One region of the Proteiniclasticum sp. C24MP genome, then DNA from elsewhere that is predicted to be linked to it. Evidence: riboswitches for the same ligand, from Rfam matches in the RefSeq annotation. Region 1 holds a riboswitch; the other holds the start of a gene.
What was found. A riboswitch is a leader RNA that binds a small molecule or an ion and turns the genes downstream of it on or off. The one in region 1 is predicted to bind S-adenosylmethionine.
Positions count from the first base shown of each region.

Region 1 (4,449 bases):
ACTCCATCATCCTAAAGGAAAATGACAGGGTTTCCGTCAAGCTCATCCTGAGAGAACTCTCTGCAAGAAAAACAGATAGTGATACGCTTGATTTCGACTACATCAACTTCAATATCCTGCTCCAGATGAAAAACTGATTCAGTCTGATGATTATTCATGAAGAAAGCCTCAGCCATCTCGATTTACTCGAGTGACTGAGGCTTTCTATTCTATTTCGTGGTATTATGCTGTCTTTCCGTCTGACTTTCAGCGTTAAGCCAGTTCAGGCAAAAGACTTCTGATTTCATCCACTTTATTGAGCTTCTCCCATGTCAGATCCAGGTCATCTCTTCCGAAGTGACCATAAGCTGCAATCTTTCTATAGATCGGCTTCTGGAGATCCAGATCCCGGATGATTGCACCTGGTCTAAGGTCGAATATCCTGCTAATGACTTCTATAATGCGCTCATGAGATACTTTTTCCGTTCCAAATGTGAATACCTCAATGGAAATCGGCTTTGCAACACCTATGGCATAACTCAGCTGTACTTCCAGCTTGTCGGCAACTCCTGCTGCCACAAGGTTCTTCGCCACCCATCTCGCTGCATAAGCTGCAGAACGGTCAACCTTTGTTGGATCTTTTCCTGAGAAAGCTCCGCCTCCATGTCTTCCATAACCGCCATAGGTATCCACAATGATCTTTCTTCCGGTAAGTCCGGAATCTCCTTGTGGTCCTCCTACAATAAACTGCCCAGTTGGATTCACGTAGATCTTGGTGTTCTCATCCATGAGTTCTTCAGGCACAACTGCCATGATCACATGTTCAATGATGTCTCTTCTGATTTCTTCCTGGGTCACTACAGAACTGTGCTGCGTAGAGAGAACAACCGCCTCAACCCTTACAGGTTTGTCATTCTCATCATACTCTATGGTCACCTGGGTTTTCCCATCCGGTCTGAGATAGGTGAGTGTCTCATTCTTTCTTACTTCCGCAAGCCTTCTGGCCAGTTTCTGAGCAAGATTGATGGGCATAGGCATATAATCTTCCGTTTCGTTGGTGGCGAAACCGAACATCATCCCCTGATCTCCTGCTCCAGTCTGAAGCATGGCATCATGGTCCCCCTCACGTGTCTCCAGAGATGCGTTGACTCCCTGAGCGATATCTGGTGACTGTTCGTCAATGGAAGTAAGCACAGCGCATGTTTCAGCATCAAAACCGTACTTGGCACGGACATATCCGATTTCAGTGACAGTTTTTCTCACTACCTTCGGAATATCCACGTAGCAGTCTGTTGTGATTTCCCCCATAACCATGACCATACCAGTGGTCACGGCAGTTTCGCAGGCGACTCTGGCTTTCGGATCCTGTTCAAGGATACTGTCCAGGATGGCATCTGAAATCTGATCGCATATTTTATCCGGATGCCCTTCTGTTACAGATTCTGAAGTAAATAGTCTTTTCATTTTTTTCCTCCCTTTTTTCAGACAAATAAAAAACCTCTTCACAATAAGAAGAGGTGTCGTAAGTTCTACATCTCTCTTATCTTGCAGCGTATTCGCTGCAGGAATTGGCACCACGTATTTCTACAGGTTGCCGGGTTTCATAGGGCCCTTTCCCTCCACCTCTCTTGATAAGAGTATTCAATTTTTTTCATAAAAAAAGACAGCAATTGAAACAATTGTGTCTTTTGTGGTGGAGGAGAGTGGATTCGAACCACTGAAGCAACTTGCAACAGATTTACAGTCTGCCCCCTTTGGCCACTTGGGTACTCCTCCCTATCAGTGTACAACTGCCTATTTATAGTACAACAGTCTTAGGGTTTTGTCAATAACATTTGCTCATATTTTTCAAGGATAATGGTGGAGGAGAGTGGATTCGAACCACTGAAGCAACTTGCAACAGATTTACAGTCTGCCCCCTTTGGCCACTTGGGTACTCCTCCGAAAATGTGGAGCTGGTGAACGGAATCGAACCATCAACCTGCTGATTACAAATCAGCTGCTCTACCATTGAGCCACACCAGCAAATGAACTGACAAAGACTAGTATATAGCCTAGACGATGATATTTCAAGGGTTTTTCTTAAAATAAATCCCGTTTTTTTATTTGATATTTTTTGTCATATTGAAGAGGGGAGATCTCTTTCCACACCCACTTCATAAAACTCTTGAGTCTCTTGACACTTCAAATCCGTCTGATGATTTCAGCTTTTTCACCGCATCTGTTTTCCAATTCTGTTGTCCTTAAAATTTCCATTCAGTTCCTGAAAAAAACACCCGCCATGAACTGAAATAATCTGTTCATGGCGGGTATAGAATCATTTCCCAATAGACTGACTGAAATACCTGTTACTTGGTGCCAAAGAGTCTGTCTCCTGCGTCTCCCAGTCCTGGAACGATATATCCGTGTTCGTTCAGCTTTTCATCAATTGCCGCGATGAAGATATCAACATCAGGATGCTTCTCCGATAAAGCTTTGATTCCTTCAGGAGCCGCCACAAGACCTACGAACTTAATGCTCTTCGCTCCTCTTTTCTTCAGCATATGAATCGCGTCAATGGCAGACCCGCCTGTTGCAAGCATCGGATCCACAACAATAACTTCTCTCTCTTCAATATCCTTTGGCAGTTTGCAGAAGTATTCCACTGGCTGAAGTGTACTCTCATCTCTGTAAAGTCCGATGTGTCCGACTTTTGCTGCAGGAACAAGCTTGAGCATTCCGTCAACCATTCCGATACCGGCTCTTAGAATTGGCACGATCGCCAGTTTTTTACCTGTGATGATTTTACAGTGGGCAACTGCCACCGGGGTCTCAATATCCACATCTTCCATTGGAAGATCTCTTGTCACCTCATAAGCCATAAGTGTAGAGATTTCTTCCACCACTTCTCTGAATTCCTTGGACCCTGTATTCTTGTCTCTGATGATGGCCAGCTTGTGTAATACCAGCGGATGATTGATTTCAATTATTCTGCTCATTAATTTTCCTCCTCAAGTTCTGCATTTTCCTCTTCTAATCTGGTTATTTTATCAATACGTGTCTGATGTCTTCCGCCCTCGAATTCAGCACCTAAAAAGGTGTCTACAATATCCAATGCAAGGGCTTGACCGATTACTCTTTCACCCATAGTCAGGATGTTCGCATTATTATGCTCTCTGGATGCGTGAGCACTGAAGGTATCATGACACAGTGCTGCTCTGATTCCTTTCACCTTATTTGCAGCTATACCGATTCCGATTCCAGTTCCACATATGAGGATACCAAAATCAGACTCCTTGTCAACTACGCTGGCAGAAACTTTTTTTGAAATATCCGGATAATCACAGGATTCTCTGGTATAGGTACCAAAGTCTCTGACTTCATACCCTTTCTTCTCCAGATGTTCCTTCACCGCTTCCTTTAATCCTACGCCGCCATGGTCTGCACCAATTGCTATTTTCATTTTTACCTCCTGAATTTATCAAATTGTGTTATTTTATGAATTAATTTCCTGATTTCGCTGAAAGTCTTGAGATAGATTTCCTCATTCATGCCGTAAGGGTCCATAACGTCGCCTGATTCACCGGCGAGCTCTTTCAGGGTATAAACCCTCTCACCGCCGTAACGCCTCTTCACTTCCCTCTTCTGTGCCTCTGTCATGGTGATGATGTATTCCGCATCCGCCATATCAAGGTCCATAAGCTCTTCTGCTTCGCGATCCACGTCATACCCATATTCTCTCTGGAGTATTTCCCTGGCTTCTCTGGAGATCGTGCTTCCTCTTTGAACAAACAGGCCACGGGAAGCGGCTTCCGCTTTGTGATAAGTCTCATTGAAAATCACTTCTGCCATGGGACTTCTGCAAGTATTTCCTGTACAAACAAATAACACTTTCATGCTTACACCTCGATTATATTGAATCCGGATGCTTTCTTTAACCGATTCATAATCGCCACACCGACGCCTTTTTCGGAAAAGCCCTCCGCCAGAATCACATCAACATTCAGATCATCAAAAGTCCTCAATCCCTCAAAAAGATTTCTTGCGATTTCAGAGGAATTCTTCTCGCTTCCCAGAGATATGAATCTGATGTTCTCTTTATTATACATCTTCTCGCGTTCTTTGGGAGCCAAAACACCTACAACTTTCCCCTGATTCTGGTAGTTTTCCGCCAGCGCAAGGATCCGCTTTTCCACTTTTCCCTCATTTCCTGTGATGATGGTCAAGGGTGCTTTGGGTGCGTAATGCCTGTACTTCATCCCAGGCGCTTTCGGAATCTCTTTTTCATCCGCTCTTGTCATGGCTTCATCATAGACGATCTCATGGTCAACCGTTAGAAGATCATCATACGTGATATACCCGGGACGCAGTAGACGAGGAGGATGAACACTGTAATCCACAATGGTGGATTCAAGCCCCACAATGGAACTTCCATCGCCTATGATCATGTCCACTCTCCCATCAAGGTCTTCCACGCAACGCCTGAAATTC
Region 1 is NZ_JBINJW010000012.1:16,500-20,948, forward strand. It holds gene ACHAL6_RS09450 (DUF4153 domain-containing protein) at 1-137, shown strand, start outside; gene metK (methionine adenosyltransferase) at 253-1,443, opposite strand; SAM riboswitch class I at 1,517-1,617, opposite strand; tRNA gene ACHAL6_RS09460 (tRNA-Tyr) at 1,671-1,755, opposite strand; tRNA gene ACHAL6_RS09465 (tRNA-Tyr) at 1,838-1,922, opposite strand; tRNA gene ACHAL6_RS09470 (tRNA-Thr) at 1,930-2,004, opposite strand; gene upp (uracil phosphoribosyltransferase) at 2,328-2,957, opposite strand; gene rpiB (ribose 5-phosphate isomerase B) at 2,957-3,421, opposite strand; gene ACHAL6_RS09485 (hypothetical protein) at 3,424-3,855, opposite strand; gene ACHAL6_RS09490 (L-threonylcarbamoyladenylate synthase) at 3,858-4,449, opposite strand, start outside.

Region 2 (4,449 bases), on a different contig from region 1:
GGGCGCTTATGACAGCGCTGTTTCCAATTTTCTTCTGGAAGAGGAAGACAAGAGATATCTCAGTCTTTCCTACAGAAAAGTCCGTGATCTGAGATACGGAGAAAACCCTCACCAGAGCGCATCTGTATATGAATCTCTGGATACCGAGGGCGCGCTGAAGAATATCGATATCCTCTGGGGAAAGGAGCTTTCCTATAACAACTTCAAAGATCTGGACATCGCATGGAAAGTCGCCAGTTCCTTCGAGGAACCTTGCTGCTGCGCGCTGAAGCATAATACCCCCTGTGGCGTTGCGCTGGGAAAAGATGATTATGAAGCCTACAGCAAGGCTTATGAAGGCGATCCTGTTTCCATTTTCGGTGGCATCGTGGCACTGAACTGCACCGTGACCAGAGAGACTGCATTGAAAATGAACGAAATCTTTCTGGAAGTGGTCATGGCGCCATACTTTACAGAGGAAGCTCTGGACGTGCTGAAGAAAAAGAAGAATCTGAGAATCATCAGATGCACCGAAGCTCCTTCCGCAAAAAGAGCTTATGTATCACTGGACGGTCTGATGCTTTCTCAGGACGAGGATTTCGGCGAATTTAATGAACTCAAGGTCGTGACAAAGAAAGAACCGGATCAGCAGGAACGCGAAGAGATGGAGTTCGCCTATACAGTCGTCAAGTATGTCAAATCCAATGCCATCGTCGTCACAAAGGACAAGATGACCCTCGGCATCGGGGGAGGTCAGGTCAACAGAATCGATGCTGCGAAATTCGCACTGGAAAAGGCCCAGGGACAGGGCGTGGTTCTTGCCTCAGATGCCTTCTTCCCCTTCAGTGATGTGGTGGAGGAAGCCTCCAGAAATAACATAAAAGGAATCATTCAGCCCGGAGGTTCCCTGAGAGATCAGGATTCCATCGATCTATGCGATGAAAAGGGCATCTCCATGATTTTCACCTCAATGAGACATTTTAAGCACTAGGAGGAAAAGGATGAAAATTCTAATCATTGGTGAAGGAGCCAGAGAACATGCCATTGCCCGTAAGCTTGCAGAGTCGGATCTGGTTACAGCAATCTATGTATCACCAGGGAACGGCGGCACGGAAAGACTCGGGAAATGCAGAAACATATCGAAAGGGACGCTTTCCGATTTGAGAGACTTTGCAAGAGACAACAACATCGACTATACTGTCGTGGGTCCGGAGGCGGATCTCATGGAAGGGATTGTAGATCTTTTTCATGAGGCAGATCTTAAAATCATTGGTCCGCACAGAAAAGCTGCGCTTCTCGAGGGGTCCAAAGCATACGCCAAGGACTTCATGATGAAATACGGCATAAAAACCGCGGAATACGAAGTTTTCACAGACTTCAAACTGGCAGAAGCCCACATCCGCCAAGCTGCTTACCCATTGGTCATCAAAGCGGATGGACTGGCCGCGGGAAAAGGGGTTGAAATCATAGAGACCTATGAAGACGCTCTGAAAACCCTTGAAGCCTATATGCTGGAAGAGAAATTCAAAGAAGCATCGAAAAAAGTCGTCATAGAAGAATACCTCACAGGAAAGGAGGCTTCCATCATCACGCTGTTTGATGGAAATTCCATTCTGTCCTTGAATTCCACCATGGACCACAAAAAGATCGGAGAAGGGGAAACAGGGCTCAATACCGGTGGTATGGGTTCTCTGACCCCTAATCCCTATTTTACGGAAGAGCTGGAAAAAGACTTCAGAAAGAACATTCTGGACAAGACCCTGGTGGGACTCCGAGCAGAACAGCTTCTGTTCAAAGGGATCATCTTCTTCGGGCTGATGCTTACGGAGAAAGGGACCTATCTTCTGGAGTACAATCTGAGATTCGGGGACCCGGAGACCCAGAGCCTTCTGGAGACCCTCGAGAGCGATCTGAACACTCTGTTTATGAAAACCCTGGACGGTACGCTTCAGGAAGAAGATGTGGTCTTATCATCCGACTGTGCGTTATGCGTGGTCCTTTCCGCTAAAGGCTATCCAAAGACCTGCGAAAAAGAGATCGATGTAAGCTCATTTTTCGATGCCGAAACAGATCAGGTCAGCGTGTTCTCCTACGCGAGCAAAGTGCTTCAGGAGAGAATTCTATCTAGCTCCGGCAGAGTGCTTTCGGTCGTATCCAGAGGGCAGAAGTCAGAATGCTTCAAAAACGTATATGATTTTCTTGATGAAAATCGCAATGAAAACCTTTATTACAGAAATGATATAGGGAGAATATAAGAATTTAAACCTTTACAAATATGACAATGATAAATATCATCCAGTGTTTATTGACATCTTTTCGAATCGTGTTACTATTTATATAACGAAATATTAATATTTTCTTATCTAGAGAGGTGGAGGGAAAGGCCCTGTGAAACCCGGCAACCAATACAGCATCTGCTGTATATGGTGCCAATTCCTGCAGCGTAAGCTGAAAGATGAGAATAAGCTTTTAGATTTCATTCGTCTAAGTTTATTCTTAGGCGAATTTTATTTTGCCGTTTTTGATGCTTGCATCAGAAAAAATTGTGAGGTGTAGTGATTGATCGAAATTAAAAATCTTGAAAAACAGTATGACAGTCAGGAAGTCATCAAAGACGTATCCTTCCGGATTGAGAAAGGTGAGATCTTCGGTATTGTAGGAAGAAGCGGAGTGGGTAAATCTACCCTGCTTCGATGCATCAATGCTCTGGAACCTTTCAACAAAGGAGATATCATCGTAGATGGTATCAGCATCGGTTCGCTCGACTCAGACGGGGTACGCAGACTCAGAAAAAAGGTATCCATGATCTTTCAGAATTTTAATCTTCTGAATCAGAAAACTGCACTGGAAAATGTGGCACTTCCTATGGAAATCTGGGGCTATGACAAAAAAACAATACAGACCCGGGCCAAGGAGCTGCTGAATCTTGTAGGTCTTTCAGACAAATACAAAAGCAAACCGCGTTCATTATCTGGAGGAGAAAAGCAGCGTGTAGCCATTGCAAGGGCCCTTGCACTGGATCCTGAATTTCTTCTCTGTGATGAAGCAACCTCAGCACTGGATCCCAACACCACCAAGGAAATCCTTGCTCTTCTGAAAAAAATCAACAGAGAGCTTGGGCTGACACTGGTTGTGGTGACGCACCAGATGGAAGTCGTAAAAGACATCTGCCAGAGAGTTGCGGTGATGGAAGGCGGAAAAGTGTCTGCCCTTGGAAAAGTGGAGGATCTGTTCCTGAATCCCGCTAAGAGCCTGAAAAAGCTCATCGGGGAAGATGAAATGGAAATTCTGCCAAAGGGAATCAATATCAGAATCTTTTTCACAAAAGATTACAGCAACCAGACCATCATCACGAATATGAGCAAGGACCTCAATGTGGACTTTTCCATTGTATGGGGCAAGCTTGAAAACTTCAGCGGCAATGTCCTGGGGAGTCTGGTAATCAACATAAATCCTCAAGACAAGGAAGACATCGTATCGTATCTTGTAGAAAAAGGTTTGAATGTGGAGGTGATACATAATGAATCTTAACGGCTATATAGAGGCGCTTTTAGAATCATTGCTTATGATCAGCGTTTCTGGAATCCTATCCATATTTTTCGGGTTTTTCATCGCAATCGTCTTGGTTTATACAAAGGAAAAAGGATTGAAACCAAAACCTTCCTTATATAATACACTGGACTTCTTCATCAATGTATTCAGAAGTTTCCCGTTTATTATTCTTATGTTTCTCCTCTTTCCGCTGTCAAGATTCATTGTAGGAACATCCATCGGCACCACCGCAGCCATCGTTCCGCTGACCATAGCTGCCACACCCTTTGCAGCCAGAATCATTGAAGGTTCGCTGGATACGGTGGATCCAGGAATCATTGAAGCGGCGAAGTCCTTTGGAGCAACCAATGCTCAGATCATTTTCAAAGTGATGCTCATTGAAGCTCTGCCGAATTTAGTACAGGGCATCACAAATATATTCATCAATATCGTAGGATACTCTGCCATGGCAGGAATCATCGGTGGTGGAGGACTTGGTGCAGTAGCCATAAACTACGGCTATTACAGGTGGGAAAACACCATCATGTTCATCGTCGTCATCATGATCTTTGCCGTTGTGCAGATCATTCAATCCATAGGCAACCAGATTTTCAAGCTGCTGTTAAGATAGACAGTGGTCAAAGGTTATCCTGACCCGATGAAGCTGTTTATATTTTAACAAATTGAACAAAATCAGAAAATAAGACAAAAAGTAAATCAGTACAGATCTGAAAAACAGATAATAAACAAAAGCGAGGGAATAAAAATGAAAAAAACATATAAATTACTTACTGCATCACTATTGGCACTGGGCATTCTTGCAGGGTGCAGCACCAGCGAAGAGGCTGATGAAAAGATCGTTGTCGGGGCTTCCGCTGTACCTCATGCAGAAATACTGGAAAATGTGAGAGAAGACCTGAAGGAACTTGGCTATGAACT
Region 2 is NZ_JBINJW010000008.1:39,885-44,333, reverse strand. It holds gene purH (bifunctional phosphoribosylaminoimidazolecarboxamide formyltransferase/IMP cyclohydrolase) at 1-970, shown strand, start outside; gene purD (phosphoribosylamine--glycine ligase) at 981-2,234, shown strand; SAM riboswitch class I at 2,336-2,441, shown strand; gene ACHAL6_RS07780 (methionine ABC transporter ATP-binding protein) at 2,539-3,510, shown strand; gene ACHAL6_RS07775 (methionine ABC transporter permease) at 3,500-4,141, shown strand; gene ACHAL6_RS07770 (MetQ/NlpA family ABC transporter substrate-binding protein) at 4,277-4,449, shown strand, end outside.
Region 2: it holds a riboswitch for S-adenosylmethionine, as region 1 does, so the genes downstream of both, ACHAL6_RS07780 (methionine ABC transporter ATP-binding protein) here and metK (methionine adenosyltransferase) in region 1, are expected to answer to the same signal.